DNA from 4 places in the Leclercia sp. genome. Region 3 is predicted to be linked to each of the others. Evidence: predicted binding sites of a transcription regulator. Region 3 holds the regulator's gene; each other region holds the start of a gene.

What was found. The regulator LexA, encoded in region 3, represses DNA repair genes until DNA is damaged. The targets are predictions, from matches to a motif close to TNCTGTATGTACATACAGNA.
Region 1: the regulator LexA is predicted to act here: its motif matches at 2,652-2,671, upstream of V7Q49_RS04135 (YebG family protein).
Region 2: the regulator LexA is predicted to act here: its motif matches at 5,542-5,561, upstream of sbmC (DNA gyrase inhibitor SbmC).
Region 4: the regulator LexA is predicted to act here: its motif matches at 2,789-2,808, upstream of metR (HTH-type transcriptional regulator MetR).

Annotation. Positions count from the first base shown of each region.
Region 1 covers NZ_DAIQCE010000001.1:890,366-898,340, reverse strand. Annotated here, with positions in the region: gene V7Q49_RS04155 (SOS response-associated peptidase) at 1-196, shown strand, start outside; gene V7Q49_RS04150 (type II TA system antitoxin MqsA family protein) at 255-656, opposite strand; partial or broken gene V7Q49_RS04145 (SOS response-associated peptidase) at 776-877, shown strand; gene V7Q49_RS04140 (Y-family DNA polymerase) at 1,317-2,582, opposite strand; gene V7Q49_RS04135 (YebG family protein) at 2,813-3,130, shown strand; gene V7Q49_RS04130 (winged helix-turn-helix transcriptional regulator) at 3,192-3,593, opposite strand; gene V7Q49_RS04125 (NAD(P)-dependent alcohol dehydrogenase) at 3,706-4,755, shown strand; gene pgaD (poly-beta-1,6-N-acetyl-D-glucosamine biosynthesis protein PgaD) at 4,859-5,296, opposite strand; gene pgaC (poly-beta-1,6-N-acetyl-D-glucosamine synthase) at 5,293-6,627, opposite strand; gene pgaB (poly-beta-1,6-N-acetyl-D-glucosamine N-deacetylase PgaB) at 6,624-7,975, opposite strand, start outside.
Region 2 covers NZ_DAIQCE010000001.1:365,183-373,157, forward strand. Annotated here, with positions in the region: partial or broken gene V7Q49_RS01565 (LysR substrate-binding domain-containing protein) at 12-997, shown strand; gene yoeI (membrane protein YoeI) at 1,157-1,219, shown strand; gene V7Q49_RS01570 (APC family permease) at 1,209-2,567, shown strand; gene sbcB (exodeoxyribonuclease I) at 2,655-4,091, opposite strand; gene dacD (serine-type D-Ala-D-Ala carboxypeptidase DacD) at 4,284-5,456, shown strand; gene sbmC (DNA gyrase inhibitor SbmC) at 5,578-6,051, shown strand; gene V7Q49_RS01590 (FUSC family protein) at 6,154-7,212, shown strand; gene V7Q49_RS01595 (DUF496 family protein) at 7,380-7,715, shown strand; tRNA gene V7Q49_RS01600 (tRNA-Asn) at 7,827-7,902, opposite strand.
Region 3 covers NZ_DAIQCE010000007.1:123,562-131,536, reverse strand. Annotated here, with positions in the region: gene ubiC (chorismate lyase) at 1-37, shown strand, start outside; gene ubiA (4-hydroxybenzoate octaprenyltransferase) at 50-919, shown strand; gene plsB (glycerol-3-phosphate 1-O-acyltransferase PlsB) at 1,012-3,432, opposite strand; gene V7Q49_RS16790 (diacylglycerol kinase) at 3,588-3,956, shown strand; gene lexA (transcriptional repressor LexA) at 4,066-4,674, shown strand; gene dinF (MATE family efflux transporter DinF) at 4,738-6,057, shown strand; gene V7Q49_RS16775 (CsbD family protein) at 6,199-6,408, shown strand; gene zur (zinc uptake transcriptional repressor Zur) at 6,478-6,993, opposite strand; gene V7Q49_RS16765 (cupin domain-containing protein) at 7,106-7,594, shown strand; gene V7Q49_RS16760 (conjugal transfer protein TraF) at 7,759-7,975, shown strand, end outside.
Region 4 covers NZ_DAIQCE010000014.1:54,218-62,192, reverse strand. Annotated here, with positions in the region: gene V7Q49_RS21135 (PRD domain-containing protein) at 1-247, shown strand, start outside; gene metE (5-methyltetrahydropteroyltriglutamate--homocysteine S-methyltransferase) at 342-2,603, opposite strand; gene metR (HTH-type transcriptional regulator MetR) at 2,840-3,793, shown strand; gene V7Q49_RS21120 (carboxylate/amino acid/amine transporter) at 3,681-4,580, opposite strand; gene yigL (sugar/pyridoxal phosphate phosphatase YigL) at 4,663-5,463, opposite strand; gene pldB (lysophospholipase L2) at 5,489-6,484, opposite strand; gene rhtB (homoserine/homoserine lactone efflux protein) at 6,594-7,214, shown strand; gene rhtC (threonine export protein RhtC) at 7,211-7,831, opposite strand; gene recQ (ATP-dependent DNA helicase RecQ) at 7,893-7,975, opposite strand, start outside.

The DNA of each region.
Region 1 (7,975 bases), on a different contig from region 3:
CCGGCGGCCGCTGGTATTAACGCCTGAGGCGGCACGGGAATGGCTGCGCGAGTCGGTGAGCGGCCAGGACGCAGAAGAGATTGCCCACACTGCCGCAGTTCCTGCCGATCAGTTCCACTGGCACGCCGTTACCCGGGCGGTGGGGAATGTGAAAAATCAGGGGCCGGAACTAATTGAGGGAATCAGCACCCCTTAACCGCTAACCGTGCCGCCCCATCGCCTGAGAATCGTTTCTTGCCTGGCATCATGCCCGGTTAAGCCTGTTTCAGCTCGTCCAGAAGTTCAGGATGTTTTTCCAGCGCTTTAAACAACAATACTAATGGCCGTGGCGGCGCGACACGTCCCGTTTCATAACGGCTAAAGGCATTGACCCCGCCGCCGAAAATTTCAGCCGCCTGCCGCTGATCCAGATTCAGGCGTTTACGCACCTTAGCGATGAAGTTTGGATCAACCTCTTCGGCGTTGACCTTACGGTTAAATTCCAGAATGGCGGCGAAGTACTCATCCCCTTCTCCATTGCCGAAAATAATTTCGCCGCACGCATCGCAAAACTGCCCTTTAACGGCATGAAAGATCGTTTTCTGGCCTTTGTATTCATAAGCAATATCGCGGCTTTCATGTTGTAGCTCCGCGCCACCGCAAACAGGACATTTCATCTTCATAGCTCCTTAAATGACACCACCAGCACGCTATCCTATATGCCAAATTGTGCAAAGAGGTTAAATCGCCGAAAATAGCAAGTAAAGATAGCTGATGTTGAAATGCGAGGATGGCCGCAGTTCCCGCCGATCAGTTCCACTGGCACGCCGTTACCCGGGCGGTGGGGAATGTGAAAAATCAGGGACCGGAATTAATTGAGGAGAACAGCCGCGCGTAAAATAAAGCGGATGAAATTGATAACCGTTATTTACTGGAATTTACTCACACTCTACAAATATAAAATGTGTCGTAAGCGAAGCGGCAAAATACCATTCAGGAGGCCCCAATCGGGCCCCCGCTTTACACTTAAACAACCTGTTTTGGCCAGCGTCTCCTTTTCGGGAGTGGCACGCATGAGTGGGGGGTGAGGCGGGTTCCACAGACGGAACATACAGCACCATGAGGTTGGGTTTGCGCTGGGCTAAACGTAGTAAAACGAAATCGCGTACTTGTGCAAACCGGGCACTCAAATTTTAGGTTGGGAATAGCCCCTCCGGGCAGGTGAGTAGAACCACCACCTTAACGCAATTATCAATCGACCAGGGATATATCGTATAAAAAACTGCCTTTTCGCCTATATTTCTTTTCGCTATCCATAATATTTCCGCGATAAAGACTTATCTTACCCGTAATAAATCAGAGAAACGCGTGGTATATCGGGGAGATAGCATCTCTCTTTTCATTTGCCATTGCTGTTCGATGCCCTGCCCGGCAAACCAGAGGGTGCCGCGCCCTTCTTTTTTATTAAGTTCGTCGATAACCGCCATCAGCTCTGCGCTGTTGCGCCGGGGAGGATTTTCATCAAACAGATTGAGCTGCGCGACGCCAAGGCTGAAAAAATCGCCCAGCATGACTCCGGCCTTCTGATAGCGCAGCCCCTCTTTCCAGATGGCATCCAGACAGCGCGTTGCCGCGTTAATAATATCCCGGCTGTCCTCGGTGGGCGTCAGCAGTTTGACTGAGGCGCTGTTGCCATAGTAAGGCTCGTTCAGCGCAAATGGCGAGGTCTTCACAAAGGCGGAGATAAACCGGCAGTACTGGTGCTCGGTCCGCATTTTTTCGGCGGCACGGGCGGCATAGCTACAGATGGCCTGGCGCATCGACTCATAATCGCTGATCCGCTCGCCGAACGAGCGGGAGCAGATAATCTCCTGCTTATGCGGCGGATATTCCTCAAACCCCAGGCAGGGTTCGCCGCGCAGTTCCCGCACGGTGCGCTCCAGTACCACGCTGAAGTGTTTGCGGATCACGGCGGTATGGGTATCCGCCAGATCCAGCGCGGTTTTGATTCCCATCGCATCGAGCTTTTTACTCAACCGCCGCCCGACGCCCCACACCTCTTCGACGGGCAGCGCCGCCATCAGTTTACGCTGCCGCTCAACGCTGGATAAATCGAGCACGCCGCCGGTCTGCCGCTGCCATTTTTTCGCCGCGAAGTTCGCCAGCTTGGCGAGCGTTTTGGTTGGCGCAATACCGACCCCGACGGTCAGATGCGTACGTTGCAGCAGCGTTTGCCGAATTTCACGGCCAAAAACCTCCAGATTGAGACAATTACTGACGCCGGTGAGATCGCAAAAAGCCTCATCAATGGAGTAGATTTCGACCCGGGGAGCGATCTCCTCAAGGGTGGTCATCACCCGGTGGCTCATATCGGCGTAGAGTTCGTAATTACTGCTGAAGGTCACAATCCCGTGGCGGCGGAAAATCTCTCGCTGTTTGAAATACGGCGCGCCCATGGTCACCAGCCCTTTCGCTTCGGCGCTGCGGGCGATAACGCAGCCATCGTTATTCGACAGCACCACCACCGGGCGCCCCTTGAGATCCGGGCGAAACACCGTTTCGCAGGAGGCATAGAAGCTATTCACGTCTACAAGCGCAAACATGATTATTGGCGCGCTTTAACGGGCGCGGTAACGCGCGGAAGGATGAATGGCATAGTATCAAATCCATTTAACTGTATATTTATACAGTATCTATGAATTTATGGCGAAATCAAGGTGCTGACGGTAACCGTATCAACCAGCCCCCTGCCCACAAGGCAGGCAAGCACATTTTGGCTGCAACACAGACCGGGAAGTGCTATACTGTATATAATTACAGTAGGAGGCGCATAATGGCTGTTGAAACAAAATTTGTTGTCGTAAGAAAAGGTGAAGAGAAAATGACATTTGCCAGTAAGAAAGAGGCTGACGCTCACGACAAACTGCTCGACCTGGCAGAAGCGTTCACCGACTGGCTGTTACAAAGCAGCATGCAGATGGATGAAACCCAGGCCGAGAATCTTGGGCTGTATCTTGCGGAGCAGAAAGAGGCCGTGCAGCATATTCTGCGTACCAGCAAGCTTCCCGATCTCAATGCTCCAGCTGCAACAGATAAAACAGAGTCAGATGCAGAAGGCAGTAAAAAAATCAGAGCAGTGAAAGCGGCCTGATCGCCAGAAGACATCCTCTGTCGCCGTAAGCGGGAAACTGCTTACGGCTTTTTTTTTGCGTTCAGGGATCCACAGCGGATTCAGACGACGCGGCCTGATAACAGATATCCATTTCATCCAGCGCCGACTGATTGTCTAACCCCCACTGGTACATGTGCTCAATGGGCTCGGCAAAGGTTCTGCCAAGTGGAGTGAGACGGTAATCGACTTTGGGTGGGATCACGTCATACACATGGCGGGCGATCAGCCCCCGCATCTCCAGCTCTTTCAGCGTCTGGAACAGCATTTTTTTGGAAATCCCCTGCAGGCTGCGTTGTAATTCACCGGTGCGGGCCCGTTCATCCGGCCAGTGATACAGCGCGTGCAGCACCATGGTGCTCCATTTAACTGAAAAGAGTTCCATCAGGCGGCGCGGCGGCGAATCCGCATAGAAAAAAAGCTTACCCTCAACCCAGGCTGGCATTGTGCTGTCCTCTGCTTATGGTCACCAAATGGTAACTACTATCAATATGGAACCCTGTTGACTATAGTCTGCCCCCCTGAGGTAGCCAACACCAGCACATTCCAGAGGTAAGATGAAAATCAACGCATTAGTCGCCCATGACGCGGCACAACCCTTAACATCCGGCCAGGTTTCGCTGCGCGCGTTACAAAAGCAGGATGTCAAAATCGAGATCCTCTACTGCGGCGTATGCCACTCCGATCTCCATATGGCGCGTAACGAGTGGGCGGTGAGTCAGTATCCCCTGGTGCCGGGACATGAAATAGTCGGACGCGTCGTGGACGTTGGGGACGAGGCCACCCGTTTTAAGCCCGGCGATATCGTCGGTGTGGGCGTGATGGTCGACTCCTGCCGCGAGTGCCATTTCTGCAAGCACCACGAAGAGCAGTACTGTGAAGCGGGATTTACGGCGACCTACAACGGCATTGATAAATATACCGGGGAAAGAACCCTGGGCGGCTATGCGCAGAGCGTGATTGTCGATCAACATTTTGTGGTTGCTGTACCGCAAAACCTGCCCCTTGCCGGAGTTGCACCGCTGTTGTGTGCGGGGGTGACGGTCTGGTCGCCGCTGCGCCATTTCAAGGTCAAGGCGGGCGATCGTGTTGGGGTTGTGGGTCTGGGAGGTTTAGGCCATATGGCAGTGAAGCTGGCCAGTGCGATGGGGGCGGAAGTAACGCTGTTTACGACCTCCCCGGAAAAGGGCAAAGATGCCCGTCGTCTGGGGGCACAACGGGTGGTGGTATCGCGCGATCCCGCGCAAATGGCCGCCTGCCAGACCTCGCTGGACTTTATCATTGACTGCGTAGCGGCACCGCACGATCTGGATCCTTATCTGGCCACGCTGAAAACCAATGGCCGTCTGGTGCTGGTAGGCATTCCGGATCAGCCACACAACGCGCCGGATATTACGCCCATGGTATTTCGACGCTTAAGCATCAGCGGTTCGTCGATTGGCAGCATTCAGGAAACCCAGGAGATGTTGAACTTCTGCGGCGAGCACAATATTACCGCCGACATTGAAATGATTGGCGGCGAGGATATCGAGGCAGCCTTTGCCCGGATGCTTAAAGGGGACGTTAAGTATCGCTTTGTCATTGATATGCAGGCGACGAACTGGTAGCCCTCTGAGATTGGCGTATTACCGACGCTGACTCAATTCCTGGCGAGCCGTAATCCATAAAAAACCTGCCAGCAAACATCCCGAATTACCGGCAGGTTTTTCGTTACTCGCTCTGCGCGTGAGTGAGGATTTTCGCCATCCACACGCGGTCAATTGCCCCCGTATCATAATGGCCGAGAGTAAAGACCTGGGCCTGACTCATCATTAGCGCCAGTTCGGGGGTGATATTAAAACTTGCCGCAACTTCATGGCGCTCAAGTCCAGGCCGACGCTTACGACGTTCAATACGAAAGCGCAGCTGGTTGTATTTTGCCCAGCCGATCAGCGCCAGAACAATAAGACTGGCCACCAGCAGGTAGATACGCAACGTACTGAGCGTGGTGTAGAACGGCCTGGCCCCCAATAAAGGATCATGTTCAATCGCGTTTAGCAGACCACTGAAAATCAGCCAGCTAAACCCCAGCCAGGCAACGATTGTTAACAGGGAGTCCATCGCGCGTGGAAACAGCCGTTGTTCAGTAAAAATTAAAGGTTGGATCATGGTTTTAACCTCCCAATACCGCGATCGGGACTCACCCAACGAGCTCTGCTGCGTTTGCGGCGCAGCATGACTTTCGGGAAAGCCACAAGCGTAGTGAACAAGCTCAACATCCAGTACACCACCGGAAACCAGATAACCCAGAACAGTGACGCCGCAATACCGTTCTCGTAGCGTCGTTCAATAAACAGACTGACCGCGAACTGCACCAGGCAGACCACGCCCAGCATCAGGCCAGTAAAAGCCGGTGGGAAAAGGTGCTGAACATATAAAGAATCGGGCATCGGAATAAGCAGCCCGATGAGAAACAACAGAATGGTGACGGCATAGGCAAAGGCCCATGCGGTTGACATACAAAACTCAAGAAACAGAGGCCACATGCGCCGGTACTCCCAGCTCCACAAGCGACGCATATTGACAATAAACACCTCCGCCCCCCCCTGCGCCCAGCGCAGACGCTGCTTCCAAAGCCCTATCAGCGTCTCGGGCATTAAAATCCAACACAGCGCACGAGGTTCGAAGAAAATTGACCAGTGGCGCAGTTGTAACTTCCAACTGATATCAATATCTTCCGTGATCATATCCGGGCTCCAGTACCCCACCTCTGCCAGGGCGCGACGGCGATAAGCGGCAATGACTCCGGAAACGGTAAAGACCTGACCATAGACGCGCTGGGTACGCTTGATGAGGCCGATAATAGATGAAAATTCCCCCACCTGGACGCGCCCAATCAGCGTTGAACGGGTACGGATACGCGGATTACCGGTCACGGCCCCCACGCGAGGGTAATTTAGCAGCGGTGCGACCATATACACCGCCGCATCCTTATCCAGCAGCGCATCACCATCAATGCACACCAGAAAATCACTGCGCGCCGCCGCGGCACCCGCCTGCAGGGCTACCGCTTTGCCCTGATTTTCCGCCAGATGAATCACCCGCAGCCGCGTATATTCACTCGCTAACTGGTCCAGCACGGCCGCAGTGTTGTCTTTAGAACCGTCATTGATAGCAATCACTTCTATGTTTTCATAACGTTGCGCCAGCGCCGCTTCGATAGTCTCACGCGCATTCACCCCTTCGTTAAAGCACGGCACAAGAATGGAAATCAGCGGATTGCCTGCGAGCGTAGGTGGCGGTGTGCCCGGCCCCCATGGCCAGTGGCGCTCGCGGTGGAACCAGAAGTAAAGCCCACCGCTTATCCAGAGGGCCGACATAAACAGCGGCCAGAAAAAGACGAAATCAAGGATCACTTCACCGGTAAAAATCACCGCCACGCCGAGCGGAAAACTGAACATCAGGCAAAGGATCAGGAAGGCGATGAGGCGATCGGTCATTTTTGCGGATACCAGTAAGAGGAGAAAGCAGAACGGATCTCTGCCATCCGGGGTTGATCGTTAATGAAATCGTCCGGGTAATAGCCATAGTTTCCGGCACCGCTCAGCTTGAGCTGCCGCATCCACCCGTTAAGCATTTCACTGCTAACACTGTCCTGCCCTGCCCCCTTACGCCAGTCGCGTGCCTGAAGTTCAAAAACCGTTTTATCCAGCGCGCCAGGGTAACGGGCCACCTGCCCGACGAGTCTGTCCAGCCAGGCATTGGCATCGTTGACCGGGACATTTTCCATCAGCGGCATCGCCATCGGGGCGGTCCAGTCATAGGTGCCAAGAAAATCATTCAGATTCTGCGCAAACCAGGTTTCGCTCTGCGGATCCAGTACCGGCATGGCGTAAATGTTGCGGGCGGTTTTGACCTGTGGGCCGCGCACGGCACGCACGGTTTGCGTGAGCTGTCGGGTAAAATCAATCAGGGCGCGACTTTTAAAGCGCGTCCAGCGCGCCAGCAGCTCCGGGTTGGCGCGGATCTGCGCGAGGTTGTCCGGGAAGCCTGCCTGACGATAGGCTTTGAGCGCATCCGGGGAGGCATCCTCAAAGTCGGTCAAAAAAGCGTCATCGTGGAACAGGATGCCGCTGAAGTTGGCATGGCGCGCCAGGTCCTCGTAGATGTCGTTGATTCTCTGGCGGGCAACCGCATTCCAGGGTGACAGGCGCAAATAGTGGCGGTTATCTGGCGCAATTCGTCCGGTGTCTGACGACCACGCCCCCACGCGAGGCACCGAGGAGTCTAACCCAAACGCCAGTACCGGCATCCAGGCGTAAACTTTCACCCCGGCACGGGTCTGCAACTGCCAGGAAACGAAGTTAAACAGATCCGCCCGCATAGGTAGCCAGCGACTGCGGAAATAGAGGGCATGGACGTTGCCGTCCCCTTTCGGATCGGCATAGGCCTGTAAAAAGACATGGGTTATCTTCATATCGAAAACACGCTGGATGAGCAGATCGATATTTTTACGCTGTTGAGTCGGGTTTTTGTCGTACACATAGTCGAGATCGATATGCATAACCCGCATGGTATCAGGTTCCCTGACCTGAGCTATCTGGCTGGCGAAGCTACGCAGCGAAGGGTTGTTGGAAATCAGCACCCGGGGAATGTCTTCCAGATTGGCGGCATTCGCCAGCCCCTGGTTCAGGGTGAAAGCCATCTGGTAGCCCTGCTGATGCGCGAGCTTCAGTGTTGTCCCGCTCGCCGCACCGTAGGGCCAGACCCAGGCTCGCGGAGCTTTCCCGGTGACCTCTTTGATTTTGCCCGAAATGCGCGACAGGTCGGCATTCATACGCTGTTCAA
Region 2 (7,975 bases), on a different contig from region 3:
AGGGGGTGAGCATGAAACCGCTGCTGGATGTCCTTATTATCCTTGATGCACTGGAAAAGGAGGGGAGCTTTGCTGCGGCCTCGGCGAAGCTCTTTAAAACCCCCTCAGCGCTCAGCTACACCGTTCATAAGCTCGAAAGCGATCTTAATATTCAGATCCTTGACCGTTCCGGCCACCGGGCTCGCTTTACCCGCACCGGGCAGATGCTGCTGGAGAAAGGGCGTGACGTACTGCATACGGTACGTGAGCTGGAAAAGCAGGCCGTCAAACTGCATCAAGGTTGGGAAAACGAGCTGATTATCGGCGTGGATGATACCTTTCCGTTTTCCCTGCTGGCGCCCCTTATCGAGGCCTTTTACGCGCGACACAGCGTTACCCGTCTCAAGTTTATTAACGGCGTGCTGGCTGGCTCCTGGGAGTCGCTGGTGCAGGGAAGGGCGGATATCGTCGTCGGCGCGCTGCACGAGCCGCCGCAGCTCAGCGATTTTGGTTTTGCCTGTATTGGGCAACTGGAACAGGTGTTCGTCGTTGCGCCGCACCATCCGCTGGCTCAGGAGCCGGAGCCGGTGAACCGGCGGACGATCAAAAATTATCGCGCTATTGTCGTGGGTGACAGTTCATTGCCGGGCAGTACGGCCTCTTCCCAGCTGCTGGACGATCAGGAAGCCATTACCGTATTTGATTTTAAAACCAAGCTGGAGCTGCAAATTAGCGGCTTAGGCTGCGGCTATCTGCCGCGTTATTTAGCCCAACGTTTTATTGAAAGCGGTGCGCTGGTAGAGAAACAAGTTATCGCGCAATCCAGTTATGATTCCGTATGGATTGGCTGGAATGAGCAGACCGCGGGGCTTGCCAGTGCATGGTGGCGACAAGAAATTTTAGCAAATAGTGCTATTGCTGCCGTTTATGCGCAGGGCGTCACTGAGAAATCAGCTGATTAAATAAAAATTTAACTTTAGGATGCCTTTCGATCTCTTGCATTTTCGCTATCATTTAGGGAAAATGCGCCGCAGCAAACATGGAATAATCGACGATATAAAAGGCGTCGATTATTTTTTTTTGCATGTAAGAAAACCATTAAATCCAAGAGGCCGGGCTTCGTACCGGATAGATATTTACTAAAATCCGACAGTTGTTGTCGCTGAGGAAGAAAGAAATGGGGCAATCATTCGCTTACGTGGCGGTATTCACCGTAAAGGAGAATAACCATGTCGCATAACGCAACTCCAAAAACCTCTCGCGTGGAATTACGTAAAACGCTTACGTTGATTCCGGTTGTTATGATGGGCCTTGCCTATATGCAGCCGATGACGCTGTTCGATACGTTTGGTATCGTTTCAGGCCTCACTGACGGTCACGTTGCAACGGCGTATGCCTTTGCGCTGATCGCGATCCTCTTTACCGCGCTGAGCTACGGCAAGCTGGTTCGCCGCTTCCCGTCCGCAGGCTCTGCGTACACCTATGCTCAGAAGTCCATTAGCCCGGCTGTTGGCTTTATGGTGGGCTGGTCATCCCTGCTGGACTACCTGTTCATGCCGATGATCAACATCCTGCTGGCAAAAATTTACTTCGAAGCGCTGGTGCCTTCCGTACCCTCGTGGATTTTCGTTGTGGCGCTGGTGGCCTTTATGACCATCTCTAACCTGCGCAGCATCAAGACCGTTGCCAACTTCAACACCCTGATCGTTATCCTGCAGATGGGTATCGTGGCAGTGATTGTGGGGATGATCATTTACGGCGTATCTCACGGTGAAGGCGCAGGTACCCTGACCAGCACCCGTCCGTTCTGGTCTGAAGGCGCGCATGTCGTGCCGATGATCACCGGTGCGACTATCCTGTGCTTCTCGTTCCTCGGCTTCGACGGCATCTCTTCTCTGTCTGAAGAGACCAAAGACGCTGAGCGTGTGATTCCGCGCGCTATTTTCCTGACGGCGTTGATTGGCGGCATTATCTTTATCGGTGCCTCTTACTTCCTGCAGCTGTACTTCCCGGATATCTCTCGCTTCAAAGATCCGGACGCGTCACAGCCAGAAATCATGCTGTATGTTGCCGGTAAAACCTTCCAGTGGGGCGTGCTGATCTTCTCCAGCGTTACCGTTCTGGCATCCGGTATGGCGGCACACGCGGGCGTTTCCCGTCTGATGTACGTGATGGGCCGTGATGGCGTGTTCCCGACTCGCTTCTTCGGTTATGTTCATCCGAAATGGCGTACCCCGGCATGGAACGTGCTGCTGGTTGGCGCAATCGCCCTGATGGCGATTAAGTTTGACCTGGTTACAGCGACTGCGCTGATCAACTTCGGTGCGCTGGTTGCCTTTACCTTTGTTAACCTCTCCGTGATCTCTCAGTTCTGGATCCGTGAGAAGCGCAACAAAACGTTGAAAGACCACTTCAATTACCTGCTGCTGCCGGTATGTGGTGCGCTGACTGTCGGTGCGCTGTGGATCAACCTGGAAGAGAGCTCTATGGTTCTGGGTCTGATCTGGGGTGGTATCGGCCTGATTTACCTGGCATGCGTTACTAAAAGCTTCCGCAACCCGGTTCCTCAGTACGAAGACGTCGCGTAATAAATCTGTCGGCCCGGCAAGCGTAGCGACGCCGGGCAAAACAAAAAAACCGGAGAACATCGCCTCCGGTTTTTTTATGCCCTGAACTTACACAATCTCCTGCGCATACTGATACAGCGCTTTCAACAGCGCCTGCTTTTCAGCATTTCCTTCATACTCGCCGTAGAGCATTTCCAGCTCCTGGGCGTAGGCCTGCAAATACTCCGGCGTAAACACGTTGCGGCGATGCTGTAACCACCGTTCCTGTTCGGCCTCATCCAGCGTGCCGGGGAAATTACGCGCCCGGTAGTTAAAGATCAGCTTGTTGATGCGACTATCGGCAAAGGTGATATCCAGCGCGGGCAGGTTACGGGGATCGGTCTGCAACACGATATTCATGGCAGAGCGATCGGCATCGCTGAAAAAGCCATTATAGAGTTGGGCATCGACGTTTTCTGAAGGGACGAACGGCTCTGCTTCGGCAAAAATCGCGACCACTTTTTCGCGCACCTGCGGGTTTTCCCGCAGCTTTTTCAGGTTGTCCAGACAGTGCTGGCGGTCGATTCCCAGCCGCCCGGCATCCTCCGGGCGCAGGGTGTTGGCGGGCGCCAGCACCGGGCACTTGTTGATATGCACCAGCTTCACCGGCACGGCAGCATCATCCCCCAGCGCCTCTTTCGGGGTGTAGAGCCGCTCGCGAAGCTCATTACTGTCCAGCGTCAGCAGCGGGGTAATATCCCCGGCCAAATCCACCATAATCACCGCGTTGCGGTTTTCCGGGTGCCAGGCCAGAGGCGCCACCCAGCTGGTATTTCCGCGCCAGGCGCCGAACATTCCGGAGATGTGCATCAGCGGCTTCATCTGCGGCACATCAATCAGGGTGGTGAGTTTCTGCTTGCTGCGATGGCTGAGCAGGTACTCAAACAGTTTGGGCTGTCGGGTCTTCACCAGCTTCGCCATGGCGATAGTGGCGTAGACGTCCGCCATCGCGTCATGAGCATTACTGTGTTCAATGCCGTTCGCACGGGTCAGATGTTCAAGGCGGAAGCTGGGGAGCCCGTCCTCATTTTCGGGCCAGTTGATCCCTTCCGGACGCAAGGCATAGCAGGCGCGCATCACGTCCAGCAGATCCCAGCGCGAGTTCTTGTTTTGCCAGCTCCAGGCATAGGGATCGTAGAAGTTGCGGTAAAATATATGCCGGGTCACTTCGTCATCGAAGCGCACATTGTTGTAGCCCACCACGCAGGTGTTGGGCACGGTAAACAGGTCATGAATGCGACGGGCAAACTCTGCTTCATTTACCCCTATCTCCCGCGCTTCCTGCGGGGTGATGCCGGTGACCATTACCGCGCCGGGCTGAGGCAAATAATCATCGGCGGGCTTGCAATAAAACACCTCAGGCTCACCGATGATATTGAAATCGGCATCGGTGCGGATCGCGGCAAACTGTGCAGGGCGGTCCAGCGAGGGGCTGGTGCCAAAGGTTTCGTAATCGTGGAATAAAAATGTAGGCAGCGCGGCGGAGTCAGACACCAGTAATACCATCCTGTTTATGAGTGACACCTCTATGGTAAACCATCCGGCCTGGCACGCCGAAGGAAAAGCGCCGCCAGCCTGCAAATTTGCGAGGCATCGTCCGGAAAAAACCTGCGTACTGTCACATTTTTTTGCAATTATTCCAGGTATCCAGCGGAAAACTTCCGTAAAAAGGGCAACGATTTTAAATGACCTGAGGATATACCGTTGAAACGCCGTCTGTTTATTGCTGTTTCTTTACTCACTTTGAGCATTTCTTCCGCGCTGGCTGCCGACCCGATTAACTATGCGCCGCAGCCGCCAGCTATTCAGGCAGGCTCCTGGGTGCTGATGGATTACACGACGGGGCAGATTTTAACGGCGGGCAACGAACATGTGCAGCGGAATCCGGCCAGCCTGACCAAGCTGATGACCGGCTATGTAGTGGATCGCGCCATTGATAGCCATCACATCACCCCCGACGACATGGTTACGGTCGGTCAGGATGCCTGGGCTAAGGGCAATCCGGTGTTCGACGGCTCCTCGCTGATGTTCCTGAAGGCGGGCGAGCAGGTTTCGGTGCGCGACCTCAGCCGCGGCCTGATTGTTGACTCCGGCAACGACGCCTGCGTGGCGCTGGCCGATTACGTGGCGGGCGGGCAGCCGCAGTTTGTCACCATGATGAACGACTACGTTAAAAAGCTGAATCTGCGCGATACCCATTTTGAAACGGTGCACGGTCTGGATGCGCCGGGCCAGCACAGCTCAGCGTACGACCTGGCGGTGCTCTCACGCGCCATCATTCACGGTGAGCCGGCGTTTTATCACATGTACAGCGAGAAGAGCCTGACCTGGAATGGCATCACCCAGCAGAACCGAAACGGCCTGCTGTGGGATAAGTCGCTCAGCGTTGATGGCCTGAAAACCGGGCACACGTCCGGGGCTGGTTTTAACCTCATTGCCTCAGCGGTGGACGGTCAGCGCCGCCTGATTGCCGTTATCATGGGGGCCGAGAGCCCGAAAGGCCGCGAGGATCAGGCGCGCAAACTCCTGCACTGGGGACAGCAAAACTTCGACACCGTGCAGATCCTGCGTAACGGTAAGCAGGTAGGTATCGAGCGGATCTGGTACGGCGATAAAGAGCAGATTTCGCTGGGGACCGATCAGGACTTCTGGCTGTCGCTGCCGAAGGCGGAGCTGCCGAACATTAAAGCCAAATATGTGCTGGATAAAAAAGAGCTGGAAGCGCCGATTGCCTCGCATCAGCGGGTGGGGGAGATCGAGCTGTACGATCGCGATAAGGTGGTTGCCCACTGGCCGCTGGTGACCCTGGAAAGCGTCGGTAAAGGCGGGATGTTCTCACGTCTGAGCGACTATCTGCACCATAAAGCCTGACGGCAGAATGAGCAGGCTGGCGACTGTGCGAGCCTGCTCGCATAATAGACAGATCATCATTGTTAAACCGCATTTCTCTGCATTACAGTGTATGTATATACAGTAACCAATCGGAGGCAGCATGGACTACAGCATCAAGCACCAAAACAAACGCAAAATCGCCGGTTTTCATATGGTTGGCCCCTGGGAGCAAACGGTTAAGCAGGGTTTTGAGCAGCTGGTGATGTGGGTGGATGGCAAGCACATTCAGCCGCTGGAGTGGGTGGCGGTCTATTATGATAATCCCGATGAAGTGCCGGCAGAAAAGTTGCGCTGCGACACGGTTGTCACCGTGCCGGACGATTTTGTCATCCCCGCCAACAGCGAAGGGGTGATCCTCACCGAAGTGGCCGAAGGCGAGTACGCGGTCGCCACCGCCCGCGTTGAGAATTTTGACTTTGCCACTCCGTGGAACCTGTTTTTCGATAGCCTGCTTGAAGATGGCGATTACCAGATCGCACCGAAACCCTGCTTCGAACGCTACCTGAACGACGGTAACGCCGATGGCTACTGGGATATCGAGATGTTTATTCCGGTACAAAACCGGGTTGCGTAACGCCGCACCTATGCCCACTCTTCACAGGGTTTTTCTGCCGGATGCCACCACTCCGGCAGAAAACGCAGTACAATCAGGGTTTGCCGTAATGCTGGAGAGCGTGTGCGCCCCGACAAAACTTTAACGCCTTTTGAAATAAGACTGTATCGCCATTACCGCACCGTACATGGATGCCGTATTGCGCTGGCGTTTATCCTCACCTTTTTACTGGTGCGTCTGCTGGACGTACCGGAAGGAACATGGCCGCTGATTACCCTGGTGGTCATCATGGGGCCCATCTCCTTTTGGGGCAACGTTGTGCCGCGCGCGTTCGAGCGCATTGGCGGCACCATTCTGGGCTCGGCGCTAGGGCTGATCGCCCTGAAGCTGGAACTTATCTCCCTGCCGCTGATGCTGCTGTGGTGCGCGGCGGCGATGTTCCTCTGCGGCTGGCTGGCACTCGGCAAGCGCCCCTATCAGTCGTTGCTGATTGGTATCACCCTGGCGGTAGTGATCGGCGCCCCTACCGGGGATATGCACACCGCGCTATGGCGAAGCGGCGACGTGATCCTCGGTTCCCTGCTGGCGATGCTGTTTACCGGGATCTGGCCGCAGCGGGCGTTCCTGCACTGGCGTATCCAGATGGCGAACTATGTCACCGCCTTTAACCGGGTCTATCAGGCCGGTTTTTCCCCCAACCTGGTGGAACGTCCGCGGCTGGAAAAGCATCTGCAAACCATCCTCAACGACGTGGTCAAAATGCGCGGCCTGATCACTTCGGCCAGCAAAGAAACCCATATTCAGAAATCCATCTTCGAAGCCATACAGACTGTCAGCCGCAACCTGGTCTGTATGCTGGAGCTGCAAATCAACGCCCACTGGGCCTCCCGGGCCAGCCATTTTGTGATGCTGAATGCCCGGACTTTAAAAGAGACGCAGCAGATGACGCAGCAGACGCTGCTTACCATTGCCCATGCGCTCTATGAAGGTAATCCGCAGCCGATTCTGGCCAATACCGAGAAGCTAAACGACATCGTTGCCGAGCTGCGCCAGCTGATCAACGATCGGAACAGCGAAAACGTGGCGGAAACGCCTATTCACGGCTATGTATGGTTGAGCATGGAGCTTGCGCGGCAGCTGGAGCTGTTGTCACATCTTATCTGCCGGGCATTGCGCAAATAAAAAGCGTCTATGCGCGGTCGCGTTGTCTGCTGCTTCGATTCAGCAGAAATTGAGGTTATGATAGGGACAAAGGAAAAATTATTGTCATCAGCAATCGCTGTCAGTAAGGTTAACGGCATCGCGGTTGTTTAAACGAATCCGAATCTCACATTATCAGGGGTGTAAAAATGGAAACTACCAAGCCTTCTTTCCAGGATGTTCTGGAATTCGTCCGCCTGTTCCGCCGCAAGAACAAACTGCAACGTGAAATCCAGGACGTTGAGAAAAAGATCCGTGACAACCAGAAGCGTGTTCTGCTGCTGGACAACCTGAGCGATTACATCAAACCCGGCATGAGCGTTGAAGCCATCCAGGGCATTATCGCCAGCATGAAAAGCGACTACGAAGACCGTGTAGACGACTACATCATCAAAAATGCTGAGATCTCTAAAGAACGTCGTGAAATCTCGAAGAAGCTGAAAGTCATGGGCGAAATCAAGCACGCTGAAGCCAAAGGCGAATAATCGCCGCTGAACAGGCTAAGCCCTCCGACCTGTCGGGGGGCTTTTTTTTTGGCGTCGGTTTACCGAACCCGGAAAAGCAAGAAGCCTGCTCGAAAGCAGGCTTCTTAAATGTGGCTCCTCTGACTGGACTCGAACCAGTGACATACGGATTAACAGTCCGCCGTTCTACCGACTGAACTACAGAGGAATCGTTGTGGAGCGTTATCTTAGCGGCGAAAAAACTTTTGTCAAACCTGATCTTAACCGATTTGGATTAACTG
Region 3 (7,975 bases):
GACCGAGCTGTTTTTACCGGCGTCGCCGTTGTACTAAGAGGAAGAGAAAATGGAGTGGAGTCTGACGCAGAACAAGCTGCTGGCGTATCACCGCTTGATGCGAACCGACAAGCCAATCGGTGCGCTGCTGCTGCTGTGGCCGACCCTGTGGGCGCTGTGGGTGGCGACCCCCGGGCTGCCGCCGCTGTGGATCCTGGCGGTGTTCGTGGCGGGCGTCTGGCTGATGCGTGCGGCAGGCTGTGTCGTCAACGACTATGCCGACCGTAAATTTGACGGCCATGTGAAACGCACCGCGAATCGTCCGCTGCCAAGCGGCGATGTCACCGAGAAAGAGGCACGCACGCTGTTTGTGGTGCTGGTCCTGCTGTCGTTCCTGCTGGTACTGACCCTGAACACCATGACCATTCTGCTCTCCGTGGCAGCGCTGGCCCTGGCCTGGGTCTACCCGTTTATGAAGCGCTACACCCATCTGCCGCAGGTGGTGCTGGGCGCGGCCTTTGGCTGGTCGATCCCGATGGCGTTCGCCGCCGTCAGCGAAAGCGTGCCCTTGAGCTGCTGGCTGATGTTCCTGGCGAATATCCTCTGGGCGGTGGCCTACGATACCCAGTACGCGATGGTTGATCGGGACGATGACCTGAAAATCGGCATCAAATCGACCGCCATTCTGTTTGGGCGTCAGGACAAGCTGATCATTGGGATTTTGCAGGTTGCAGTGCTGGGGCTGATGGTGGCGATTGGTTACCTGAACCAGCTGAACGGGGCCTTCTACGCGGCGGTCGCGGCGGCAGGGGTGCTGTTTATCTATCAGCAGAAGCTCATCGCCAACCGCGAGCGCGAAGCCTGCTTTAAGGCGTTTCTCAATAACAATTACGTCGGTCTGGTGCTTTTCCTGGGACTGGCGGTGAGTTACTGGGCATAAAAAAATGCCCGGTGGCGCTAGCGCTTACCGGGCCTACAGGTTCTGTATCGTAGGCCGGGTAAGGCGAAGCCGCCACCCGGCATTTTTATGCACTACTCGCCCTGCGTCGCGCTCTCAATCGTTAAGCGCACGTCGGAGGTCATCAGGTCTGCCAGCATCTGGTACACCTTCATCGTCTCTTCCGGCTCGGCATCACCGCTGTCGCTGATATACCCCTCGTCACGCAGCGTCAACACCAGCGAGCTGAACACCGCTTTATCGAAGAACTCCGGCGCGTTGATGCCGTGCAGCATCGACAGACGCTGTGCCAGCGTGCGGCTCTCTTTCTCCAGCGTACCGCGGTTGATCGACGGGTTAGCGCTCAGCAGCCAGAAGGTAATAGCGTAGCGCTGCACGGTCTCGCGTGCGCCCGCCGCCAGCAGCTGCAGCGTGCGTGCCCGGGACGGGTTGATCAGCAGAGCGTCATCTTTCTGCGAGATCAGTCCCTGGCGGGTCAGCTCTTCAATCTGCTGATCCAGCACCTCTGCCAGCTCGTCGTTGTTCCAGCGCAGGAACAGCTCGGCTTTCAGCATCGGGTAGAGAGCGGTGACATGCTCCAGCAGTGCCTGACGGCTGATCTGGCGATGCTGGGTGATGATGGCAGCCATCAGCGAAGGCAGCATCAGCATATGCGCAATGTTGTTGCGGTAGTAGGTCATCAGTACCGCCTGCTCGCGCGGCAGAATGATGATATCGCCAATGGTGTCCTTCTCGACCTCGAACTTGTTCATCTGCAGCGCGTGGTCGATCAGCTCGCTGGCGCTGGCGGCCGGCACCGTGGCATCTGCCGCGTACGGCACGTTGCGCATCAGGTTCAGGTAGCAGTCGAGCTGCTCGGTCAGCTGCTCGCGGGTGAGCGAGCGCTGGCGAGAGGCCAGCAGGGCGGTACAACACAGGTTCATGGCGTTGGCCGCCCCGGCGTTGTTAATACGCACCATCAGATCGGCGGCAATGGCGTTCACCGTTGGCGTCAGCCAGGCCGGACGCACCGCTTCGATCGGATCGATGGACTCGCGCCACTCCGGCACACGGTGGTTGAGATAAGTCATCAGCGGCATAGGTTCGCCGAAGTTGACATACCCCTGGCCGAGGTTACGCAGCTTGCTCAGGCCGCGCAGCATCTGCAGCAGGCTCTCTTTCTCTTTGGTGGCACCGCGCAGCTCTTTGGCGTAGGTACCCACTTCCATCACGTGCTCGTAACCTATGTAGATTGGCACCAGGGTGATTGGACGCGTACCGCCGCGCAGCATCGCCTGAATGGTCATCGACAGGGTGCCGGTTTTCGGATCGAGCAGACGGCCGGTACGGGAGCGGCCGCCCTCCACGAAATATTCCACCGAGTAGCCGCGGCTGAACAGCTCGCCCAGATACTCGCGGAACACGGTGGAGTAGAGCTTGTTGCCTTTAAAGGTACGGCGAATAAAGAACGCACCCAGACGGCGGAAGATCGGGCCTGCCGGCCAGAAGTTGAGGTTGATACCCGCAGCGATGTGCGGCGGCACCAGCCCCTGATGATAGAGCACGTACGAGAGCAGCAGGTAGTCCATGTGGCTGCGGTGGCAGGGCACGTAGACAATCTCATGGCCGTCGTGGGCCAGCTGGCGCACGCGCTCGGCGTTGTGCACGTTGATCCCCTGATAGAGACGGTTCCAGGTAAAGCTCAGGATACGGTCGCTAAGGCGGATCATCTCGTAGGAGAAGTTGGCCGCAATCTCTTCCATCAGGGCGATGGCGTTTTGCTGCGCCTTCTCGTGGGAGATTTTTTTGCTACGCGCTTCGTCTTCGACGGCGCGGGCAATGGCCTTCGAGGCCAGCAGCTTATTAAACAGATCCTGACGGGCCGGCAGGCGCGGGCCTACCGCGGCCAGACGCTGACGGGCAAAGTGCATGCGCGCCACGCGTGCCAGCTTCTGGGCAATGGTCTTATCCGTACCGTGCTCATCGGCCATGCGACGCAGGGAGACTGACGGTGAAAAACGGACGAAGCTGTCGCGGCCAAGCCAGTTGACGGCGAAAAACTTCTGCACCCCGTTGAGCATGCGCAACGGCGGATTTTCCTCGCCTTTATCGCGCCCCGGACGACGACCAAACATCACCGACACGGGCACCATCTGCACGTCCAGCAGCGGGTTGCTGCGGTGCAGATCGAGGTAGTCATGGAACAGCTTGATCGACTCTTCTTTCGGCGTGTACCAGGTGAACACGCGAGGGCCACCGTGGATAAAGATGTAGCGCGGCAGCTGGGTGCCGTCGATCTCCAGCGGCTCCAGCGGATCGGGAAGATCGTGCGCCAGGCACTGGGCGCGCAGCGTCAGCAAGTCGGCCTTCGAGTTATAAGGCAAAACGTACATAATAGGACGCGAGGTATCGAGTCCCAGTTCCAGCGTCGGAACCGCCGGAATAGACTTGCTTTTTACCAGGACGCTTAATGGTAAATTAAGTAATTTGTAGTAAATTCGTGGCCAGCCAGACATAAACGATGTAAAGCCTCTGGTTAAAAATGCAATTGCGGCGCAAGGATAACAGAAAGCGCGCAAAATTTCTGTTGTTACCCGTCATACTTCCGGTGGCTGCGCCAGGCGCTTAACCCACCGTTTCTGACGCTATTTTCGAAGAAAGGTTTCTTTTAATGGCCAATAATACCACTGGGTTAACCCGAATCATTAAAGCTGCCGGCTATTCATGGAAGGGCATCCGTGCTGCCTGGATCAATGAAGCCGCATTTCGCCAGGAAGGGGTTGCGGTCGTCGCGGCGATTATCCTTGCCTGCTGGCTGGACGTTGATCCCATCACCCGCGTATTACTGATTGGCTCGGTGATGTTGGTGATGATAGTCGAAATTCTCAACAGTGCGATCGAGGCGGTCGTCGACCGTATCGGCACTGACTTTCACGAGCTCTCGGGCCGGGCAAAAGATATGGGCTCAGCCGCGGTGCTGATGGCGATTATCGTTGCGTTGTTTACCTGGGTCACGCTGCTTTGGGGACATTTACGATAAGCCTTCAGAAACCGAACAAGTCTCTGGTTTTTTATGCGGTTTGTGGTTCCAAAATCACCTTTAGCTGTATATACTCACAGCATAACTGTATATACACCCAGGGGGCGGAATGAAAGCGTTAACGACCAGGCAGCAAGAGGTGTTTGATCTCATTCGGGATCATATCGGCCAGACGGGTATGCCGCCGACGCGTGCAGAAATCGCGCAGCGTCTGGGCTTCCGTTCTCCAAATGCCGCCGAAGAGCACCTTAAGGCACTGGCGCGCAAGGGTGTGCTTGAGATTGTTTCCGGTGCGTCTCGCGGTATTCGTCTGCTGATTGAAGCCGAAGAGGGCCTGCCGCTCGTCGGTCGCGTTGCCGCGGGTGAACCGCTGCTGGCGCAACAGCACATTGAAGGCCATTATCAGGTCGATCCGGGCATGTTCAAACCGAGCGCAGATTTTCTGCTGCGCGTAAGCGGTATGTCCATGAAAGACATCGGCATTCTGGATGGCGATCTGCTGGCGGTACATAAAACGCAGGACGTGCGTAACGGTCAGGTCGTGGTGGCGCGCATCGATGATGAAGTGACCGTCAAGCGCCTGAAAAAGCAGGGCAACACCGTGCAGCTGCTGCCGGAAAACAGCGAGTTTTCCCCGATTGTTGTCGACCTGCGCGAAAATAACTTCTCCATCGAAGGGCTGGCGGTTGGCGTCATCCGCAACGGTGAATGGTTATAAATCCTTTCTGACAAACTGCGGCAGTGCCGCAGTTTGCTTTTCCTGCCTCTGGCGAACATTTTCATGTCTCTCCTGACTGCTTCAGACAAGGCGTTGTGGCGTCTTGCGCTTCCCATGATCGTCTCCAATATCAGCGTCCCTCTGCTTGGGCTGGTGGACACGGCTGTGATTGGTCATCTCGATTCCCCCGTTTATCTGGGCGGTGTCGCCATCGGCGCGACGGCAACCAGCTTCCTGTTTATGCTGCTGCTCTTTTTGCGCATGAGCACCACCGGCCTCACCGCGCAGGCCTATGGCGCGAAAGATCCGCTACGTCTGGCCCGCGCGCTGGTGCAGCCGCTGATCCTGGCCCTGGGTGCCGGGCTGCTGATTGTGCTGTTGCGCACGCCGCTTATCGATCTGGCGCTGCATATCGTTGGCGGCAGCGAGGCCGTGCTCCATCAGGCGCGGCGCTTCCTTGAGATCCGCTGGCTCAGCGCCCCGGCATCGCTGGCTAACCTGGTGCTGCTCGGCTGGCTGCTGGGGGTGCAGTATGCCCGGGCGCCGGTGATCCTGCTGGTGGTGGGTAACCTGCTCAACATCGTGCTGGATCTGTGGCTGGTGATGGGCCTGCAGATGAACGTGCAGGGGGCCGCGCTGGCGACCGCTATCGCAGAGTACGCCACTCTGATGATTGGCCTGTGGATGGTCTGGCGGGTGCTGGCCCTGCGTGGTATTTCGCTGGCGCTGCTGAAAACGAGCTGGCGGGGCAATATCCGCAAGCTGCTGGCCCTCAATCGCGACATCATGCTGCGCTCGCTGTTGCTACAGCTCTGCTTCGGGACGCTGACGGTAATGGGGGCACGGCTGGGGCCGGAGATCATCGCCGTTAACGCCGTGCTGATGACCCTGCTGACCTTTACCGCCTATGCGCTGGATGGCTTCGCTTATGCGGTCGAGGCACACTCCGGGCAGGCCTATGGCGCGCGGGAAAGCGGGCAACTGCGGGAAGTGTGGCGGGCGGCCTGCCGTCAGTCCGGCCTGGTGGCGCTGGCCTTTGCCCTCATCTATGCTCTGGCAGGCGATCACATTATTGCCCTGCTGACTTCACTGCCCGAGCTGCGCGCGCTGGCGAGCCACTATCTTATCTGGCAGGTGATCCTGCCGGTGGTAGGGGTCTGGTGCTATTTGCTGGATGGCATGTTTATCGGTGCCACCCGAGGGGCAGAGATGCGCAACAGTATGGCCGTGGCGGCCGCTGGATTTGGCCTGACGCTTTTCACCCTGCCGTGGCTGGGCAACCACGGTCTGTGGCTGGCCCTGACCGTGTTCCTGGCCCTGCGGGGGCTGTCTCTGGCCTGGATCTGGCACCGGCACTGGCGCAACGGCAGCTGGTTTTCATAGCGGCTTCGCCTGGCCGAACGGTAAAAGATTCCGAATAACAAACCGAACGCCGCAGGCTTATCTATAATTATTATCACGTCCAGCACGAAACGTATTTCAGGACGAACTTAACCTTAACGACCGAACGAAGAGGAATCGATGATGAATAAAGACCAAGTCGGCGGTAACTGGAAGCAATTTAAAGGTAAAGTAAAAGAACAGTGGGGCGACCTGACTGACGATGACATGACCGTCATCGAAGGTAAACGTGACCAACTGGTGGGTAAAATTCAGGAACGCTATGGTTATGAGAAAGACCAGGCAGAGAAAGAAGTTGGTGACTGGGAAACCCGTAACAACTATCGCTGGTAATTAACCTATACCCGCAGGTACACGGATGTACGCCCAGGGCGACCTTTCAGGTCGCCCATTTTTTTGTCCTCAGCGCGGCTTTTTCTTCAGCTGGATAGAGTGATCGTGCTGACAATTTTCCTGATGGCGGCAGGCTTCCACTTCAACGCAGTTACGGCACAGACCGTGCGCTTCAATCACGTTGTGGCGCAGGGCAAACCCCATCTTCGCCGCCAGGCTATGCATGATATCTTCCACCCCTTCCGCGCCTTCTTCCTTCACGCTGCCACAGCGGTCACAGATGAACATCGCTGAGGTATGGGTCGGCTGATCGAACAGATGACACAAAACGTAGCTGTTGGTCGATTCCACCTTATGCACAAAGCCCTGCTCGAGTAAGAAATCGAGCGCCCGATAGACGGTAGGCGGCTTGGCCTGCGGCTCGCTCTCGCGCAGCAGGTCGAGCAGGTCGTAGGCGCTGATCGCCCCGTTTTGCAGGCTCAGCAGACGCAACACTTCAAGGCGCTGCGGAGTCAGGCGCACATTGCGTTGCGCGCACAGCTTTTCGGCTTGCGCTAACAGTGCCTGCATTGTGGTCGTTTCCATTTTGCACCTCGAATGACGTGGAATAACAAACCGCCAGTTTACCATGTTCTGGCCTAAACGCCGAGATCCACCGGGTGTGCTACCCTGACGAAAAACCACAGGAGATGAAAAGATGAAAAGACCGGACTGCATTCGCCACTGGCGTGAAGTAGAAGGCGCCGACGACTCAACCTATCCCGACAGCACAGAGCGTTTCGCCATTGGCGCGCCGCTGGCCCGTGCGCTCGGGCTGGGCCGTCTCGGTATCCACCATGAACGCCTGCCGCCGGGACGTCGCACTTCCTATCCTCATGCCGAAAGCGACGAAGAGGAATTTATCTTTGTGCTCGAGGGATATCCCGAAGCCTGGATCAACGGTTATTTATGGAAACTGGAGCCGGGGGACAGCGTTGGTTTTCCTGCCGGAACGGGCGTGTGCCACACCTTTATTAATAATACCAGTGAAGAAGTGCGGTTATTAGTGGTGGGCGAAGCGAATAAAAAACATAACCGAATTTATTATCCGCTGAATGCGGTATATGCCGCCACTCGCGAAGATCGCTGGATCGATCATCCGCCGCAATTTTTTGGTCCGCATGATGGAAAACCAGGGCAAAAGTAATTTCTTGTTCTATACATACTTAAAGGAATAACAAAATCAACAACTTAATCTAATACTAAAGTTTAGATAAATTCGGCTCCTCATACTTTTTTCACAAAGGACGTATGCCCCTGCGCGGCGTTTAGCCGTCGGGGTTTATTCACCCAAAATAAGTCAGGTGTCCTGTGAAAATAATATTCAAATTTTCTGTGGCTGGAATTGCCACCGGTATTCTTTTGGCTAATCAGGCGGGAGCCGCAAATACCTGGACGGAAGCACGCGGCGATGCAATGGGTGGGACGGGCGTTGCGTCGGCGCATTATAGTAGCGGGGTGCTGATCAACCCGGCCCTGCTGGCAAAATCGAAAGCAGAAGATGACGTCGCCATTATATTCCCCTCGG
Region 4 (7,975 bases), on a different contig from region 3:
GTCGGTTAACTACATGCGCTTTATCACCCATCTGCGTTATTTTGCCGAACGGGTGCTGGCCGGGAAAATCGCTCTCACCGAGACCGACGATTTTTATCAGGAGCTAATGCGCCACCGTCCGGACGCAATGACCGTGGCCTGGGCGATCCGCGACTACGTGCAGGATAAATATCGGCTCACCCTGCCGAAAGATGAGCTGACGTGGTTGAGCATTCATATTAGTCGGTTGATGGATAGGCAGGCGTAAATTGCCCGGTGGCGGCTGCGCCTTACCGGGCCTACAACGCGCAATTATTCGTAGGCCGGGCAAGCGTCAGCGCCGCCCGGCATTTGTGCTGTGATTAACCCTGACGCAAATTCTGCGCCGCCTTCACCATATTTGCCAGCGCGGCACGGGTCTCCGGCCAGCCGCGGGTTTTCAGGCCGCAGTCCGGGTTCACCCACAAACGTTCCGCCGGGATACGCTGAGCGGCTTTCTGCAGCAGGGCTTCAATCCACTCCACGCTTGGGACGTTCGGGGAGTGAATGTCGTACACGCCCGGCCCGATTTCGTTCGGGTAGTCGAACTCTTCAAATGACTCCAGCAGCTCCATGTCGGAACGGGACGTCTCGATGGTGATCACGTCGGCATCCAGCGCGGCAATGGCGTCCATGATGTCGTTAAACTCGCAGTAACACATGTGGGTGTGGATCTGGGTATCGTCCTTCGCCACGGCGGCGTTGATGCGGAAGGCTTCTACGCCCCACGCCAGATAAGCATCCCAGTCGCTGCGACGCAGCGGCAGACCTTCGCGCAGCGCCGGCTCGTCGATCTGGATGATGCCGATCCCGGCAGCTTCCAGATCCGCCACTTCGTCACGCAGCGCCAGGGCAATCTGTTTGGCGATGGTTTCACGGGTCACGTCTTCACGCGGGAAGGACCAGCAGAGGATGGTGACCGGGCCGGTCAGCATGCCTTTTACCGGTTTGTCGGTGAGGGACTGGGCGTACTTCGCCCACTCCACGGTGATCGCTTCCGGGCGGCTGACGTCGCCAATCACCACGGGCGGCTTCACGCAGCGGGAGCCATAGCTCTGCACCCAGCCGTTCTGGGTAAAGACGAACCCGTCGAGGTGTTCACCGAAGTACTCCACCATGTCGTTACGCTCGGCTTCACCGTGGACCAGCACATCGAGGCCTAAACGCTCCTGCTCCACAATCGCCTGTTTGATGTGTTCGGCGATGCCGGTGCGGTAGTTGCCCGCGTCCAGGTTGCCCTTTTTGAAGTCCAGGCGCAGGCCGCGGATCTCGGTGGTCTGCGGGAAGGAACCAATCGTGGTGGTCGGCCAGGCCGGCAGGTTGAAACGGGCACGCTGGGCTTCGGCACGTACCTCATACGGGCTCTGACGCTGGCTGTCCCGGGCGGTAATGGCCGCCAGACGTTTTTCCACGGCGGCGTTGTGCACGCGCGTCGAGTGACGACGGGCCTGAATCGGGGCGCTCCAGTCGGTAATCGCCGCCGTATCGCCCGTGTTCAATGCATCGCGCAGCAGGGCCAGTTCCTCACATTTTTGCAGAGCGAAGGCGAACCAGCTCTTCACTTCCGCATCGAGGCGAGTTTCAACGCTCAGGTCGATTGGGCTGTGCAGCAGGGAGCAGGACGAGGCCACCCACAGCGCACGTTTGCCGACAATGTCTTTGATCTGTGCATACTTCTCGGTCAGATCGGCGCGCCAGACATTACGACCGTTCACCACTCCGGCAGAGAGCAGCCAGTCGGATGGCAGACGTTTGTGCAATTCCGCTACATCATCTTTGCCGTGAATCAGATCCACGTGCAGGCCCTGCACCGGCAGCGCGGTGATGGTGTCGAGGTTCGGCGTCACGCCTTCGAAATAGGTGGTCAGCAGCAGCTGCACCTGGCCCGCGAGGGCATCATAGGCCGGTTTGTACGCATCCAGCCACGCCTGCGGCAGCTCCAGCACCAGCGCAGGTTCGTCGATCTGCACCCACTCAATGCCGCGTTTTGCCAGCTCAGCCAGCACCTGCTGGTACACCGGCAGAATGTCGTTGAGCAGGCTCAGGCGGTCAAACGGCTCGCCTTTCACTTTGCCCAGCCACAGCCAGGTGACGGGCCCCAGCAGGACAGGTTTGATCTTGTGGCCGAGCGCCAGGGCTTCGTCCACTTCATCCAGCAGCTGGGTCCAGGTCAGTTTGAACTGCTGGCCCTTCACGAACTCCGGCACCATGTAGTGGTAGTTGGTGTTGAACCACTTGGTCATTTCCGCCGCTGCCGCTGGCTCACCCGTCGGCGCACGGCCACGGCCAATGCGGAACAGGGTATCGATATCCACCGATCCATCCTTGTTCTGATGACGAGCCGGCACGTTGCCAAGCAGCAGGCTGGTGGTCAGAACATGGTCGTACCAGGCGAAATCGCCCACCGGAAGCAGATCCACGCCAGCCTGCTTTTGCTGATCCCAGTGACGGGCGCGTAGCTCACGACCCACCGCCAGCAGTTCATCACGGGTGGTGTTGCCCGCCCAGTAGCTCTCTTGTGCTTTTTTCAGTTCGCGACGAAGGCCGACGCGTGGGAAACCGAGGGTGTGATTAATGATTGTCATATTTTCTTCCTCTAATTAATTGTAAATCCTTTGGATTTTTAATTTAGGGAAGGCGGCAAGTTTGCTCATCCCCGGGAGCTTACATAAGTAAGTGACCGGGGTGAGTAAACGCAGCCAACGCACCATAAATTCAAAAGACGAAGGATTTTAGCCGTCCAGATGTTTACACATCCATATTGTGTAGGTACTGTATATTCCTCAAGCGCAATATGTTCATGGCGAAGTGAAGGACTTTCATGATCGAGATAAAACACCTGAAAACGCTACAAGCGTTGCGGAACTGCGGTTCTCTCGCGGCGGCGGCGGCCACGCTGCACCAGACGCAATCCGCCCTTTCTCACCAGTTCAGCGATCTGGAACAACGCCTTGGCTTCCGTCTGTTTGTACGTAAGAGTCAGCCGCTACGCTTTACGCCGCAGGGGGAAATCCTGTTGCAGCTGGCCAATCAGGTGCTGCCGCAGATCGCCAGCGCGCTGCAGGCCTGCCATGAGCCAGAGCAAACCAGGCTGCGCATCGCCATCGAGTGTCACAGCTGTATTCAGTGGCTGACCCCCGCGCTTGAGAACTTCCGCCAGAAGTGGCCCCAGGTGGAGATGGACTTTAAATCCGGCGTGACCTTTGACCCGCAGCCGTCCCTGGTGCAGGGCGAGCTGGATCTGGTGATGACCTCAGATATTCTGCCGCGCAGCGGTCTGCACTATTCGCCGATGTTTGACTATGAAGTACGCCTGGTGCTGGCCCCGGATCATCCCCTGGCCGCCAGAGCGCGCATCACGCCGGAAGATCTGGCGACGGAAACGCTGCTGATCTACCCGGTCCAGCGCAGTCGTCTGGATATCTGGCGTCACTTCCTGCAGCCGGCAGGCATCAGCCCGCAGCTGAAAAGCGTGGATAACACCCTGCTGTTGATTCAGATGGTGGCGGCCAGAATGGGCATCGCGGCGCTGCCGCACTGGGTGGTGGAGAGTTTTGAACGCCAGGGTCTGGTCGTGACCAAAACCCTGGGTGAAGGATTGTGGAGCCGGTTGTACTCTGCTGTACGCGACGGCGAGCAGCGCCAACCGGTGACCGAGGCCTTTATTCGCTCAGCACGGAACCACGCTTGCGACCATCTGCCGTTTGTCCGGAGCGCGGAGCGACCCAACGGCGATGGACCCACAGTGAAGCCAGGATCACCGTCCCCCCAATAATGAAGCTCGGCCAGTGCGGCTGTTCCTGCCAGATGGCGAGATTCACCAGCAGGCCCGCAGGGACGTGGACGTTGTTCATGATCCCCAGCGTGCCGGCATCCACCTGGGTGGCACCGTAGTTCCACATGAAGTAACCCAGCCCGGATGCCACCACCCCCAGCCAGATCAGTACGCTCCACTGCACTGTTGTGGTCGGCAGCTTCTGCGGATTGCCCAGCATAAACCACGCCGCCACCGCCACGATCGCCGCCCCCATATAGAACCAGGCAAAGGCGTTGTGCTGCGGCATCGGGCGGGTTTCCATCAGGCGTTTATAGCCTACCATGCCGATCGCAAAGCTGATGTTGGCGAGCTGGACGAACATCAGCCCGGTCCAGAAGTGATCGCTCACTTTGTCGTAGCGAATGATCGCCGCCCCCACCACCGCCAGCGCGGCGCTCAGCAGATAGCCCCAGCGCAAACGGCGCTTGCTCAGCAGATCGTAAATCAGGGTGATATAGAGCGGCGTCAGCACGGTAAACAGCAGGAATTCCGAGACCGACAGGTAGACGTAAGCCCGGAAGCTGAACAGGTACATGATGCCAAGCTGCATCGCCCCCACCAGCATATAGAGCAGAATGGTTTTCAGCGTCTGCCCGCGCGTACGCAGGAACGGCAGGAACACCAGCGCCGCCAGCCCGACGCGCATCAGCACCGAGAAGTAGCTGTCGACATGTCCGGCAAGATATTCACCGATCAGGCTAAAGGAGAAGGCCCACAGGATAGTGGTGATGATGAGTAGCGCCACAATGCTTGTCTCTCTGGAAGATGGACAGGCATTGTAGCGAACTCTAAGGTTGACAACTGAACGTTAAATAACCGGATGAAGATTATTCAAGGAACAGCTTACGCAGGTATTTTGGTACCGCGTTGTCACCGTTGGTGCCGATCACTTCCAGCTCCGGGTGCAGGTCTTTCAGGCGCTGGTGGGCGTTTTCCATGATGCAGCCTTTACCCGCCATGGAGAGCATTTCGGCATCGTTCATGCCGTCGCCAAAGGCGATGCAGTCCTGCAGGTTAAAGCCCAGACGTTTGGCCACCGCTTCCAGGGCATGCCCCTTGGAGACGCCGCCCGCCATCACTTCCAGGCAGGTAAGCGTGGAGAAGCTGACGTTAACGCGATCGCCCCAGCGAGCGTTGATCGCCTGCTCCAGCGGCAGCAGCGCTTCGTGGCTGTCGGTGGTGAAGAACACCTTACTGATGCCTTCCGGCTCCAGCAGACCCGGCTCATACAGCGAGTAGTTGAAGACCGCCTCTTTGAAGAAACGCATCTCGTCCGGGCGGTGACGGTTCATAAACCATTCATCATCGCGATAGACGTTGGTGATGATATCGGGGTTGTTATGCACGATACCGAACAGATCGGTGGCGATATCGCGATCGAGGTTATGGGTGAAGATCAGATTCCCGTCCAGATCGTGAACGCGGGCACCGTTGGAGGTGATCATGTAGGATTTGATCTCCAGATTATCGCGGATCTGCCCCACATCAACGTGGTGGCGGCCGGTGGCGAAGACAAAGTTCACGCCACGGGCGGTCAGGAGTTTTAAGGTCTCTTTCGCGTAAGGCGATAAAGTGTGGTCGGGGGAGAGCAGCGTGCCATCTAAATCAGACGCGACAACCTGGTACATAGAAAAATTTAACCTCTGGTGAATATCAGTTATGCCTGCCGAAAAAGTCGACGATGGCGTTGAGTGCGACTGAGCGCATGGCGTCCTTTTCGAAAAGGATCTCATGGTACGCGCCGTTTATAACCAGCGGTTTACCCCCTTCGCAAGGGTGACCGGCTGCGGCCCGCAGTTCACAGAAGCGGTCGTGCATGCGGTTATCCACTACCCGCTCCTCTTCTGCCTGAAGGATAAGCGTGGGGGTATCGTCCTGACCGGCCCCCGCCAGCGCCTTTTCACCTGCCAGAATCCCTTCGCGAACCCAGTGATAAGTAGGCCCGCCGACGCGTAAACGCGGTTCATCCGCATAAAAGCGCAGGTTGCGGCGATAACGCTGCCGACTGTGGGTTAACACGTTAATGGTAAAGGGTAGCGCGCGCCAGCGCCCGGTGCCAATGGCATAGCCTTCACGAATGCGCTGATGGCCCTCAGCCCAGTCGAGAATATGGCGTACCATCCAGTCCGGGAAGCGCATGACGATGCCAAACATCGGAGCGCTCAGGGCAATGGCATCGCACTGGTGCTGCGGATGGCGCTGTAAAAACAGCGTGGCGATCGCGCCGCCCATCGAGTGCGCCAGGATAAACCGTTTTCGCCACCGACCGGGCTGCACTTCCTGCTGCCAGAAGGCGGCAAAGTCATCGACGTAATCGCTGAACTGACCCACATGGCCGCGGTGCGTGTCGGACAACATGCGCCCGGAGCGCCCCTGACCACGATGGTCGATTATCAGCACGTCATAACCCAGCCGGAAGAGATCGTATGCCAGCTCGGCATACTTGACGTAACTTTCGATCCGCCCGGGACAGATCGCTATCACCGAATCATGAGTTTCGGCCTGAAAACGAACAAAGCGTACAGGAACATTATCGACGCCTGTGAATCCGCCCTCTTCGCGCTGGCGCCAGAAATCCGTTAACGGCCCCATGGAGAAAGCAGCAAATGCCTTTTCTCGCGTTTCCCAGTCCCTATTCTGCTGAAACATCGGGTTTACACCCCTGTAAGCCAAGGAATATCGTTTTTTCGTGACAGGTCGTAAAATGACGCAACATTAGCGTATTGTGGCATAAAAATAGACGATTCGGGAGTTTCAAATGACCTTCGAGTGGTGGTTCGCTTACCTGCTGACATCCATCATCCTCAGCCTTTCACCGGGCTCCGGTGCCATCAACACCATGACCACTGCCATGAACCATGGCTATCGCGGCGCGGCGGCATCCATTGCCGGATTGCAGACCGGGCTGGGGATTCATATCGTGCTGGTCGGCGTGGGGCTGGGAACGCTCTTCTCCCGCTCGGTGCTGGCTTTTGAAGTGCTGAAGTGGGCCGGCGCGGCCTACCTTATCTGGCTCGGGATCCAGCAGTGGCGAGCCGCGGGTGCCCTCGACCTGAACACCCTCGCTCAGACGCAAAGCCGGGGCCGCCTGTTTAAGCGCGCGGTGTTTGTGAACCTGACCAACCCGAAAAGCATCGTCTTTCTGGCCGCTCTGTTTCCGCAGTTTATCGTGCCGCATCAGCCTCAAATCATGCAGTACGTGGTGCTCGGCGTAACCACTATTGTGGTCGATATTATTGTGATGATTGGCTATGCGACGCTGGCAACGCGGATTGCGACATGGATTAAAGGGCCTCGTCAGATGAAGGCCCTGAATAAAGTGTTCGGTTCGCTGTTTATGCTGGTCGGTGCGCTGCTGGCATCAGCAAGGCACGCTTAACGCGACAGGATCAGGTGAATGCCGAAGCCGGCGAATAACGCGCCGGCCACGCCGTCAATCCACTTCGCCAGACGCTGATATCCGCGACGCATCGACGGAAGCGCAAACAGGCTCGCCACCACGGTGAACCAGGCGAAAGTTTCCAGCACGATCAGCAGGAAAATTCCCCAGCGCGCACCCGCCCCGACGTCTTCACCCACGAACAATGAAAATACCGAGCCGAAATAGATAATCGCTTTTGGATTGGCGAGGTTGGTCAGCAGCCCTTTCACAAAACTACGTCCGCTGGCCGCCAGCTCCATTTTGGGCTCAGGCGCCTCGGTGTCCTCTTTCTTAAACGCCCCACGCAGCATCTGATAGCCCATCCAGCACAGATACAGGCCACCGCCGACCATAATGATGTTGTGCAGCCACGCCATCTTATCGAGGATCAGATTCAGGCCCAGCAGCGCCACGGCAGCCCAGACCATGACGCCAAGGGTAATACCCAGCACGCCCATCATCGCCTCTTTGCGGGAGCGGCTTACCGCCGTTTGGGAGACGAAGAAAAAGTCAGGGCCAGGGCTCATCAGCGCCACAATATGCACCAGCGCCACGGTCAGAAACAGGGTTAACATAATTAACTCGCGGGGGAATAGTTCAGGGAGTCATCATCCTGGCACTTTTTTGTCGGGCTGACTACTCCTCATCATCACCATCCGTATGGGAACGGATCAGCGCCATAAACTCTTTACCAAAACGCTCCAGCTTACGCGTGCCGA